One region of the Serratia sp. Res13-Sevr-LER1-36-b genome, then DNA from elsewhere that is predicted to be linked to it. Evidence: predicted binding sites of a transcription regulator. Region 1 holds the regulator's gene; each other region holds the start of a gene.
The links. The regulator ArgR, encoded in region 1, controls arginine synthesis, uptake and breakdown. The targets are predictions, from matches to a motif close to ANTGAATAAAAATACANT.
Positions count from the first base shown of each region.

Region 1 (4,214 bases):
CGCAATACCAGCAGATTTTTGACGCCGGTTGGCAAGCTGTCGATATGATATTCCAGCGCCTTGCCTTGCACGCCTTTGCGGCGACGGCTGAGCCAATTTTCGCGCCGGGCCATCAGATTGATTCCCTGTGTAGAGGACGGTAATCCTGCGATGCCTATCAGCTCCTTGGCAGCAAACCACTCGTTTTTCATAGCCATGATCTCGGGACAATAGTGTGGCAAGACAAATTTTTCAGAAACCATAAGGTATTTTTGGGAAACTTGGTGGTATCCTAGTTTCTGAATAAACGCTTCACGTTGTTCAAACGATTAATACTGACCTGTTAGTTATACCACTAACAGAACTTTCTCTAATCAAAAAAGGAATGAAAATATGAATTCACGGGACCCAGATTGGCATCCAGCAGACGTCATCGCGGCTTTGAAGAAGAGAGGTACCACTCTGGCAGCGGTTTCACGGGGGGCAGGGTTAAGTTCATCGACGTTGGCCAACGCGCTGTCACGTCCTTGGCCCAAGGGAGAGTGGTTGATTGCTGATGCACTGAACGTACATCCGGCAGAGATCTGGCCGAGCAGGTATTTTGATCCGCTTACCCATCATCTGCGAGATCGGAAAAGTCGAATCAAATCATGATAAACATAAGAAAGCCGCCGGATTCGGCCCGGCGGCTTATCAAAACATCACATACTGAGGGATCAGTTGTTGATAAACTTCTCGCCCAGTTCGATATCTTTGTGCAGTACGTCCAGCATTTCGCTCAGCGCTTTTTGCTCGAAGGCGCTCAGGGTACCGATGTCTTTACGCTCTTCGATACCGTTTTTGCCCAGCAGCAGTGGCTGTGCAAAGAAGCGGGCATATTTGCCATCCCCTTCAACATAGGCACATTCCACTACGCCTTTCTCACCGCTCAACGCACGCACCAGAGACAGGCCAAAACGTGCAGCAGCCTGGCCCATAGATAAGGTTGCAGAGCCGCCACCGGCTTTGGCTTCAACCACTTCGGTACCCGCGTTCTGGATACGTTTGGTCAAATCAGCCACTTCCTGATCGCTAAAGCTTACGCCTGGGATCTGCGATAGCAGAGGCAAGATGGTCACGCCTGAGTGGCCGCCAATCACCGGTACGTTAAGTTCTTCCGGTTGTTTGCCTTTCAGTTCAGCAACGAAGGTGTTTGAACGGATAATATCCAGCGATGTGATGCCAAACAGTTTGTTTTTGTCGTACACACCCGCTTTCTTCAACACTTCTGCCGCAATGGCCACCGTGGTATTCACCGGGTTGGTGATGATACCGATGCAGGCTTTCGGGCAGGTTTTGGCCACTTGCTCAATCAGGTTACGTACGATGCCAGCGTTAACGTTGAACAGATCGGAACGATCCATCCCTGGTTTACGCGCAACGCCAGCAGAAATCAGCACCACGTCCGCACCGTGCAGCGCAGGGGTTGCATCTTCGCCACTGAAGCCTTTGATTTTAACTGCGGTTGGGATGTGGCTTAAGTCAACGGCAACGCCTGGGGTAACAGGGGCAATGTCGTAGAGGGAGAGTTCAGAACCTGAAGGAAGCTGGGTCTTGAGTAGAAGGGCGAGGGCCTGGCCAATACCGCCAGCAGCACCGAGAACTGCAACTTTCATCCTATACTCCTTTATTGTCTTAAATATAAAAGCGCCGTGAATTCTTTGGTCACGGACCTTAATTTATCACGCCTTTAAAAACAACCTCTTAACAGTCGGTTTTAGATCTGGCGCAATAAAATGGCCGATGTTGCGAGCATTTTAAAGTAAATAGCTTATGCATTAAGGGCATAGCGCACACTAATCGAAAATAGTGCCAAGCTTTTCACGATCGCGTTAACCGGCGGTTACATTACACCCTTACGTAACATCAGAACAACATCATTTTAATAACATTTTCGTTACCGGAGAGCTGACTCGCTTCCCGCACCGAAAGGGCATATTCATGAGCAACGGATTTTGTTAAAATCGCGCTCTTGCCTTTCTGTCTGGGCATTTTTGATTTTCCAGACGGCCCCTATATTGCATAAAAATGCATTTATATGCATAATAATCAGCTCTATTACCAACATTCCACGGTGCAAAATGCGTAATCCCGCAAAGCAGGAAGATCTGATCAAGGCGTTTAAGGCGTTATTGAAAGAAGAAAAATTCAGTTCTCAAGGCGAGATCGTTTTGGCGCTGCAAGAAGAAGGCTTCGAGAACATTAACCAGTCCAAGGTATCACGCATGCTGACCAAGTTCGGGGCGGTACGCACGCGTAATGCAAAAATGGAGATGGTGTACTGCCTCCCGGCCGAACTCGGAGTCCCAACCACCACCAGCCCACTCAAGAATCTGGTGCTGGATGTGGATCATAACGACGCGGTGGTGGTGATCCATACCAGCCCAGGTGCGGCGCAGCTGATTGCCCGCCTGTTGGACTCACTGGGCAAATCCGAAGGGATCCTGGGCACCATTGCCGGTGACGACACCATTTTTGTCACTCCGGCCAGTTCATTTACCGCACGCCAACTGTTTGAAGCCATTCTCTCCTTGTTCGAACAGGAACTTTGATGCATTCAGCGCAGCCTGCGGCTCTCCGTCGCGGGCCGCTCATCCTTTATTAACCCTTCATTTACTTCTTCCGCACTGCCTACCACGTTTAAAACTGCCAATAAGCCGACTTGCAGCACATTTCAGTGACATTTCTGGGTGACTGGTGATAGTGACTGGAAGCTTCCGCACTTTTAGTCAAAAGCACTTAGCTCATTGAAATTACAAAAATTTAACATCAAAAGTGTATTTTATCGCCGTTTTTTATTCCATTAGGTTATTAAAAGTCACGGCCACCCCAATAAAGTTTCACTAGAAACTGTTAGTCAGCTATTAATTTTTGCCGTTACTAGATGTATACTCATTTTCGTGACGTAAATCACAGTTCATTGGAACTGATAAAAGAATACGAAGAGGATAAATCATGAAAATTAAAACTACCGTAGCAACAATTAGCCTGCTATCCATGCTGTCTTTCGGTGCATTTGCAGCACAATCCATTGATGCTTCACAGGCTGAAAAACTGCAGTCTGCCGGTACCATCACCGTGAGCGGCGTCGGTGCAGCACCTTCTGATATCCGTCAGGCGCTGTCTGCCAAAGCCGATGCTCAAGGCGCTACCGCTTACCGCGTGATCGAAGCTCGTAACGAAGGCAACTACCACGCTACCGCCGAGATTTACAAATAAGTACAAGATGTGATGTGAGCATTGCACGACAACTCTCTGGTAAAAAACAAGCAGATAACCGCCTTCAAGTATAAAAAACGCTGTAAAGCCCTTCCAGGCCGTTATCTCTGAACGATTAAGGATCGAAGTATCATGAACATGAAAACTACTCTCGTTGCACTTAGCCTGCTGTCTGCCGTTTCTTTCGGTGCTTCTGCGGCTAACCTGGTCACTGATGCCCAAGCCAGCAATCTGCAGTCCGTCGGCACCATTACCGCTAGCGGCGTGGGTGGCGCACCTTCTGATATCCGTCAGGCGCTGTCTGATAAAGCGGACCAGCAAGGGGCCAAAGCCTACCGTGTGATCGAAGCCTATGAAAATGGCAACTGGCACGCAACGGCTGAAATCTACAAGTAAAAAACCGAGGCCGCGTTTACTGAACTGACTACCCTCGTCACTGCCACTGCCGAGTTCTCAGGTAAACGCTAGTATCTTGGAAATTATCGTCGTCCTATCCGACGAACCCCATTGCCCTCGCTCGCGAGGGCTTTTTTATGGGCGTAAAAAAGGCCGCATCAGCGGCCTCATATTGGTAGGGTCGCCGCATGCGGCGCCCGTTTAGCTAAACGTCAGTAGGTTTCTTTCGGTTCGGCCTTGTTAGCCAACCCTGCCAGCAGTTTGTCATGAATGCCGCCAAACCCGCCGTTGCTCATCACCAGAATATGGTCACCCGGCTGCGCGGTTTTCACAATCATCTCCACCAGCGTATCCAGATCGGCACTCCAGTGCGCGGGCTGGACGCAAGCTTCGGCAACTTCCGCTACCTGCCAAGGGATGTGGTGAGGCTGGAACAGGAACACTTCATCGGCACGGCCAAGCGAGGGTGCCAGATCGTTTTTGCTGATCCCCATTTTCATGGTGTTTGAGCGAGGCTCCAGCACGGCCAGGATGCGTGCGGTGCCGCCCACTTTGCCACGCAGCGCCGCCAAGGTAGCCAG
Region 1 covers NZ_JADACK010000002.1:110,602-114,815, reverse strand. Annotated here, with positions in the region: gene IMQ33_RS00660 (DNA-binding protein) at 1-191, opposite strand, end outside; gene IMQ33_RS00655 (helix-turn-helix transcriptional regulator) at 373-633, shown strand; gene mdh (malate dehydrogenase) at 696-1,634, opposite strand; gene argR (transcriptional regulator ArgR) at 2,100-2,570, shown strand; gene yhcN (peroxide/acid stress response protein YhcN) at 2,974-3,237, shown strand; gene yhcN (peroxide/acid stress response protein YhcN) at 3,370-3,633, shown strand; gene mpl (UDP-N-acetylmuramate:L-alanyl-gamma-D-glutamyl-meso-diaminopimelate ligase) at 3,846-4,214, opposite strand, start outside.

Region 2 (4,214 bases), on a different contig from region 1:
CCTTTGTTTTGCATTGTGTTATTCCTTTTTAATTCTAAATTTAAGCGAGGATCCGGGTGCCAATCGACACACCATTAAACAGAGCAGGGAGCTTTTCGGCATTACGCCAGCTGGCGATATCTACCGGGCGGCCAAGGGTACGTGCAGCATCCAGCGCCGCATTGACCTTCACCACCATACCATCGGTAATGATGCCTTGAGCAATCAGTTGCTCGGCTTTTTGTGCGGTCATTTCCGCGATGCGCTGCCCTTTGCCGTCGAGAATACCGCTGACATCCGACAGCAAGATTAAATCCGCCCCCAGCGTGGCGGCCAGGGCCGTCGCAGCCTGATCGGCGTTCACGTTCATCAGTTGGCCTTCGGCAGTGATGCCGATGGAGCTGACCACCGGCAGGTAGCCAGCGCCCAACAAGGTATTGAGCAGCGCAGGCGTTCCTGGTACTGCGTGGCCCACGTGGCCCAACGCTGGGTCCAACTGAGTTACCGCAACACTGCCACCGTCCGCCAGGCTCAGGCCAACCGCATTAATTTTGTGCTTCACCGCCCAGGCCAGCAGGGTTTTATTGGCCGTTCCTGCCAGTGCGCCGGTGATGATGTCGATTTGATCGGCTGGAGTAACGCGCAGGCCGTTCTTCTTCACTACCGGCAGGGAGAGCTGTTTCATCAATTCATCCACCACGCAGCCGCCGCCGTGAACGATCACCAGCGGGCGCTGATGTTCCTGGCGATAGACATCCAGCGCGGTAAACAAACGCTCCAGCGCTTCTTCACTGTCCAGTAGCACGCCACCTAGTTTGATAATCAATGGATTCATTGCTGTTTACTCACGCTGATTTAAAGTAAGGATTGGGTTTCAGGGAAGCCGAAACGGATATTCAGACACTGCACCGCCTGAGCGGCTGCACCTTTCAACAGGTTGTCTTCTGCGGCTACGGCGATCAGATGCTCGCCCTGCACGGCAAAGCCGATATCGCAGAACGGCAGGCCCACCACGGATTTCAGTGCTGGCACCCCTTGGTCATACAACCGCACCAACGGTTTGTCGTCATACGCCGCATGGTAAGCCGCTGCCACGTCCTGCGCGGTGACGCCCTTGTTCAGGCGGCAGGTGATGGTTTCCAGAATACCCCGAGGGAAGTTACCCAAATGTGGCGTAAAGATAACTGGCACCCCAAGATGGGCAGAAATTTCTGGCTGATGACGATGATTGAACAGGCCATAAGGTTGCAGGCTGACTTCACAGAAACTGGTCGTGACGCTGGCTTTACGCCCTGCACCACTCACGCCGCTAACGGCGTTGATGACCGGCCATTGATCCAGGTTCAGTAATTGCTTGTCGAGCAGCGGTTTGAGCGCCAGCTGCGCAGCCGTTGGGTAGCAGCCCGGCACGGCAATCAACTGCGCCTGCTTGAGTTTTTCACTCTGCCACTCCGCCAGGCCGTAAACTGCCTGCGCCAGCCAGTCGGCATGCTGGTGTGTAAAACCATAATACTGTTGATAAAAATCAGCATCCTGCACGCGGAATGCGCCGGAGAGATCGAACACCACGCAACCCGCGGCCAGGAATGCTGGCGCGATGTCGTGGCTCACCTCATGGGCGGTCGCGAGGAAAACAACGTCGATGCCTTTGGCCGCTGCGGCAACGTCAACCAGCGGCTGTAATGGCAGATCGACGATGCCTTTTAATTGAGGGTGCAGCTCGGAAAGCAATTTTCCTGCATCTGCACTTTGCGCTGAAACCGCTAAAGCGGTTATGTTCATGTGTGGGTGGCGATTCAGGTAAGCCGTGAGCTCTGCTCCGGCATAACCGCTGGCACCAACAATCAGCGTATTCAACATGTGGCCTTTCACCTTCTTGGCTAGCAATCTAAGAGTCACGGCGACCCCGGTAGCAGGGCTTGGTCGCGTTGTTGCGCGGTTCACCCACGTGGTTGAGCGTGATGTTTTTATCAACATCCGGGTTACAGGTTCCCTTACGCTCTAGCTTACTGTATTTTTATTCAAAATAAATGCATGAATATTGATACTATCCTAACCAAAGGCTGTCAACAGTGAAGATGAAATTACCTCCATTTATTGAGCTGTACCGGGCGTTGATCGCCACTCCGTCGATCAGCGCCACCGATGGCGCCCTCGATCAGAGTAATGAAGCATTAATCAACTTGCTGGCTAGCTGGTTCAACGATTTGGGCTTTCGCGTCGACGTGCAGCCCGTGCCGGACACCCGCAACAAATTCAACCTGCTGGCCAGCCTCGGTGAAGGCAGCGGCGGCCTGCTGCTGGCGGGCCATACCGACACGGTGCCTTACGATCAGGGGCGCTGGACACGAGATCCCTTTACCCTGACCGAGCACGACAACAAGCTGTACGGGCTGGGGACCGCCGACATGAAGGGCTTCTTCGCCTTTATTCTGGATGCGGTACGCGATATCGATGCCAGTAAGCTGACCAAGCCGTTGTACATTCTGGCTACCGCCGATGAAGAAACGACGATGGCTGGCGCACGTTACTTTGCTGCCTCCAGCAAAATCCGCCCGGACTTTGCCATCATCGGCGAGCCAACCTCGCTGCAACCGGTGCGCGCGCATAAAGGCCATATCTCCAGTGCGATCCGCATCGTTGGTCAGTCGGGCCATTCGAGCGATCCGGCGCGCGGTGTCAATGCTATCGATCTGATGCATGAGTCGATTGGGCATCTGATGGAATTGCGCAAAACCCTACAGGAGCGCTACAACAACCCGGCGTTTGCGGTGCCTTACCCAACCATGAACTTTGGCCATATCAGCGGTGGCGATGCGGCCAACCGTATCTGTGCCTGCTGTGAACTGCATATGGATATCCGCCCGCTGCCGGGGATGACGCTGGATAACATCAACGAACTCCTGCACGAAGCGTTGGCACCGGTAAGCCAACGTTGGCCGGGCCGCTTGACGATCGATGAGCTACATCCGCCGATCCCTGGTTACGAATGCCCAACCGACCATCACATGGTGGCAGTGATTGAAAAACTGCTGGGTTCACGCACCGAAGTGGTCAACTACTGCACCGAAGCGCCGTTCGTCCAGGAAGTGTGCCCAACGCTGGTGCTCGGCCCAGGTTCGATCAACCAGGCGCATCAGCCGGATGAGTATCTGGATACCGCATTTATTGAGCCAACGCGTAAGCTGCTGGGTCAGTTGGTCGACCATTTCTGCCGGCAATAAACCTTAATAACAACAGGGGAATGGGTTACCATCCCCTACCTCTTAAGACGTAGTAATTTAAGCCGATAAGCCAGACTGATAACCGGCCGCGCGTAATTAAATTTCAGAAAATACGCCGAATTTGATGTTTTTTTGCTAAAAATAGTGTCAATTGATGATTGGACAGGCACGTGACCAGATAAAACCGGCAGGCTGCGACGGCACGTGAAATTTACTTACAAGATGAAAAATCACGTACTCATCGTGTTCAGGTCGTGGCGAAAAACACCGCGATCGGAGGATGATAAGTATGCAAAGAACTGGGTCAGGGATTATATGAACGAACAATATTCGGCAATGCGAAGTAATGTCAGTATGCTCGGCAAACTGCTAGGCGATACCATTAAAGAAGCGCTGGGCGAGCATATTCTCGATCGCGTTGAAACTATCCGTAAGCTTTCCAAATCTTCACGTGCCGGTAACGAGGCGCATCGTCAGGAGCTGCTCTCCACGCTGCAGAACCTGTCCAACGATGAGCTGCTGCCCGTTGCCCGCGCCTTCAGCCAATTCCTTAATCTGACCAACGTTGCCGAGCAATACCACAGCATCTCGCCACACGGCGAAGCGGCCAGCAACCCGGAAGCCTTGGCGCAGTTGTTTACCAAGCTGAAAGACAACAAGCTGGATAACAAACAGCTGCAAAAGGCGGTGGACGATCTTTCCATCGAGCTGGTCCTGACCGCTCACCCAACGGAAATCACCCGCCGCACCCTGATCCACAAGCTGGTTGAGGTGAACACCTGCCTGAGCCAGCTGGACCATAACGACCTGGCCGACTACGAGCGCAATAAAATCATGCGCCGTCTGCGCCAGCTGGTCGCGCAATCCTGGCATACCGACGAGATCCGCAAGAATCGCCCATCCCCGGTTGATGAAGCCAAATGGGGCTTTGCCGTGGTGGAAAACAGCCTGTGGGAAGGTGTACCGGCCTTCCTGCGCGAGTTCAACGAACAGTTGGAAAACTCCATCGAT
Region 2 covers NZ_JADACK010000013.1:157,432-161,645, reverse strand. Annotated here, with positions in the region: gene IMQ33_RS08710 (argininosuccinate synthase) at 1-14, opposite strand, end outside; gene argB (acetylglutamate kinase) at 41-814, opposite strand; gene argC (N-acetyl-gamma-glutamyl-phosphate reductase) at 835-1,839, opposite strand; gene argE (acetylornithine deacetylase) at 2,058-3,203, shown strand; gene ppc (phosphoenolpyruvate carboxylase) at 3,519-4,214, shown strand, end outside.
Region 2: a site for ArgR is predicted at 1,988-2,005, ahead of argC (N-acetyl-gamma-glutamyl-phosphate reductase). Genes of this name have one in related genera too.

Region 3 (4,214 bases), on a different contig from region 1:
ATGGACGAAGTATTGCCCTTTCAGCAGATCTTTGGTGATGCCCTGATAATCCACCAGATAGCGAGCTGCTTCCCAGAAGGCCGGGTTCTTCAGCAGCGGGTTGGCGGTATTACCGGTGTTGAACACCAGATAGTTTTGCTCGGCGGAAGGGATTTCCAGCACCTTCACGCCCGCCTGGCTTTTCAGCGCGGCGGTTTGATCCGGGCCGAGTTCACGCGCCACGTCGGCATCCCCTTGCTGGATCAGCAGGCGGCGCGCGCTTGGGTCTGGCACGTTCTTGATAATGATATTGCTCAGCAGTGGCTTATCGCCCGGTGAGGTTGGGTTGGCGTCCAGCACGATCGCCTGATGTGGCTGGTAAACCCGCATCTTGAACGGGCCGCTGCCCGCAGAGTGCATCTTCAACCAGGCGTTGCCGAAGTCATCACCCTTCACGTTAGGCTGCACGGCTTTGCTGTCGACGATTGAGGCGATCGGCGTCGAGAGGATATTCAGGGCAACCGCCGGGCTGACGTCTGCCGTCCAGCTCAGTTGCACGGTATGCTCGTCGATCTTTTTCAGCTGTTGTTCGATATTGTCCGGCTGCCAGCCGAGCACGTTGAGGATAAACGCCGGTGACTTGTTCATCTTCACTGCGCGGGTATAAGAAAAAATCACGTCGTCTGCAGTCAACGGGTTACCGGAGGAAAACGCTGCCTGTGGGCGCAGCTTGACCGTCAGGGTCTTGGCGGCGGCATCATCCTGCCAACTTTCCGCCAGCACCGGGATCACCTTGGCCGGATTGTCACGATCGGCCTGCACCAGACGCTGATAGAGGCTGGGGACGGTCTGGATGCTGGAAAGCTCATTGGCCTCAGCCGGATCCAGGCTGACGATATCGTCCAGTGACTGCACCACTACCAGCGTATTTGGCGGCGTGGCAGCCAGTGCGGTCGTGGAGAGGGCGGCAAGAATAAACAGCGGCAAGACTTTGGCTTTCATAGACGTTTTCCCTTAAATGTGCCGGTAAACCAGAACGGAGAAGAGGTTGTTCTCATTAGTTTTTTACGGCATTTCTGCCGCCAGAATGCCACGGTAGAACGTTGGTAAAAAACAGGCAAAGGCCAAGAAGTTATTTGATATGACGAAAAAGACTATAGAACCAGAAGGGGGGATTAACCAGAAGAAACCCTTCTATGAGAAGGGTTTTTTGAAAGGATGATTTACAAGGTTTTGCTTAACGTGGCGACCATCACCGCCTTAATGGTGTGCAGGCGGTTCTCTGCCTGATCAAACACGATGCTGTGCTCCGACTCGAACACCTCGTTGGTCACTTCCATACCGCCGTGCATGCCGTACTGTTCGGCCATCTGTTTACCCAGCGTGGTTTGATCGTCGTGGAATGCTGGCAGGCAGTGCAGGAATTTCACCTGTGGGTTGCCGGTCAGTTTCACCATCGCCATATTCACCTGATACGGCCTGAGCAGGGCAATCCGCTCCTGCCAGACTTCTTTGGCTTCCCCCATCGAGACCCAAACGTCGGTATACAGGAAATCGGCACCCTGTACGCCTTCGGCAATATCTTCCGTCAGGGTAATTTTGCCGCCGGTCTGCTGTGCGAGCGCCTGGCATTCTGCAACCAGCTCGGCCTGCGGCCAACAGGCCTTCGGCGCGACTAACCGCAGATCCATGCCTACCAGCGCGGCGGCTTCCAGCAGGGTATTGCCCATATTGTTACGTGCATCGCCAATGTAGGCGAATTTCACCTCGCTCAACGCTTTCCCCGGCAGGTGTTCACGCACGGTGAGCAGATCTGCCAGCAACTGAGTTGGGTGGAACTCGTTGGTCAGGCCATTCCACACTGGCACACCAGCGTGTTCTGCCAAGGTTTCCACCAGGCACTGGCCAAAACCACGATATTGAATACCGTCGTACATCCGGCCCAGCACGCGGGCGGTGTCTTTCATCGACTCTTTATGGCCGATCTGGCTGCCGCTCGGGCCAAGGTAGGTCACCTGAGCGCCCTGATCGAATGCGGCAACTTCGAAAGAGCATCGGGTACGGGTGGAGTCTTTTTCGAAGATGAGCGCAATGTTTTTGCCTTGCAGATGGCGGGTTTCCTGGCCTTGCTTCTTGGCCTGCTTCAAATCGGCGGCTAACTGCAACAAGGACTGGATCTCACTGGGGGTAAAATCCATTAATCTCAAAAAGTGACGACTGTAGAACGGGTTCATCTGGCTCATCTCCGTAAATCCCTATCGTTTTGATTGAATTTAAATTCACTTTATATGTATGAATATTCAATTTCAACCCCGAAGCAGAAATCTTTCACGTTTATCGTGGCAGCGGTGACAGCGGTGTGTGAAAATAGAAGTAACGAAGCCCATTTTATTGAGGATAGAGGCATGGCAAACCGCGAATTGCTGGAAGAACAACGTGAAGAAACCCGCCTGATCATCGAAGAACTGCTGGAAGACGGCAGCGATCCGGATGCGCTCTACACTATCGAGCACCATTTCTCTGCCGAAAAGTTTGAAGTTCTGGAGCAGGCCGCCGTGGAAGCCTTCAAGTTGGGCTACGAAGTGACCGATGCCGAAGAGCTGGAAGTGGAAGATGGCTCCATGGTGATGTGCTGTGACGTGATCAGCGAAGTTGCGCTGAATGCCGAGCTGATCGACAGCCAGGTAGAACAACTGGTGGCACTGGCAGAAAAATGCGGTGTCAATTACGACGGTTGGGGCACCTACTATGAAGATCCAAACGGTGAAGAAGGCGACGACGATGAAGAAGACGGCGACTTTATCGATGAAGACGACGACGGCAAACGTCATTAATTAAATCCTGCGGGCTGGCGCAAGCTGGCCCCTGATAGAACCCGATGAAATACCAATCTCTGTTATCCCCGATTTTAAACTTCTTGCACTGTGAAACCCCAGATGGCTGGATCGAAGCGGCCCGCCGCCCGGAAAACCTGCCCCTGTTGCTGACCGACCACCTGGTATGCGAGCTGAAAGCGGCGCAGACCGGCATGTGGCTGATCCGCCGCTACGTGGCCGATAAAGAGAGTGGTGATGCCCTGCTGGCACTGCTCAGGCCCTATGAGGCGTTTGTGCACGAGGCGCAGGAAGTGCCGGAAGAGCTGTTCCGCCAGAGCGCGTTTACCAGGAAGATCCTGCCGAAGAATGGCTCGGCCTATGGCCAGGATTTGGTCGACAAGATGGTGTTGCTGATCAAAGAGGAGTTGCATCATTTCTCGCAGGTGCTGGAGATCATGCAGGCCCGGCAGATCCCTTATAGAAAGATCACCGCCAGTCGCTATGCCAAAAGCATGATCCGCGAGGTGCGCACTCACGACCCGGCCACTCTGATCGATAAACTGATCTGCGGCGCGTATATCGAGGCCCGCTCCTGCGAACGCTTCGCCAAGCTGGCCCCGTTCCTGGACGATGAGCTGAACCGGTTTTATGTTTCGCTACTGCGTTCCGAAGCCCGCCATTATCAGGATTACCTGACGCTGGCAGAGCAGATCGCCGGCGGCGATATCAGCGAACGCGTGGCGTTTTTTGGCCAGTTGGAGGCGGAGCTGATCCGCTCACCGGACACCGAGTTCCGCTTCCACAGCGGCGTGCCGGTGGCGTAAAATCTCACAATCCGGCCCTTCCCACCTAGAGGCGAGGCCGGTCAGATTACTACCGAAAATCGGAGTACAACTGCTGGCCACGGTAGCCAATGCGTTGTGAGAGCTCCAGGGCAGTGTCAGAGATCATTTGCCCCAATGTGGCGATTTTCTCGGGTTGCTGGTTAATTTTGTTAAACAGGCTGGCGACGCTGATAGCGGCGTAGACCTTGCCCCGAAAGTTATAGACTGGAGCGGCAAGGCAGAACACCTCAGCATTATGTTCGCGATCGTCAACGGCGTAACCCTGCTGGCGTGCCTGATTTAAAATTGCGAAAAATTTCGCTTCATCAGTCACGGTATATGGCGTGATGGCTTGCAACCCACCGGTGCGGGCCAGAATGGTTTTTACCTCATCGTCAGGCAAGGTTGCCAGGATCGCTTTACCCAGCCCGGTGCAGTACAGCGGGTTGTTCGAACCAATTCTGGCGGAGGTTCTGACGGAGTTGGGGCTTTCCACTTTATCGAAATAAACCAACTCATCGTTATTGAGCAACGCCAGAAACACGGTTTCCCCCGCGATTTCGGCGAGCTTTTCAAGCATCGCATGTGCGACGTT
Region 3 covers NZ_JADACK010000020.1:502,439-506,652, reverse strand. Annotated here, with positions in the region: gene IMQ33_RS16425 (ABC transporter substrate-binding protein) at 1-981, opposite strand, end outside; gene argF (ornithine carbamoyltransferase) at 1,203-2,222, opposite strand; gene rraB (ribonuclease E inhibitor RraB) at 2,385-2,813, shown strand; gene miaE (tRNA isopentenyl-2-thiomethyl-A-37 hydroxylase MiaE) at 2,858-3,619, shown strand; gene IMQ33_RS16405 (IclR family transcriptional regulator) at 3,669-4,214, opposite strand, start outside.
Region 3: a site for ArgR is predicted at 2,246-2,263, ahead of argF (ornithine carbamoyltransferase). Genes of this name have one in related genera too.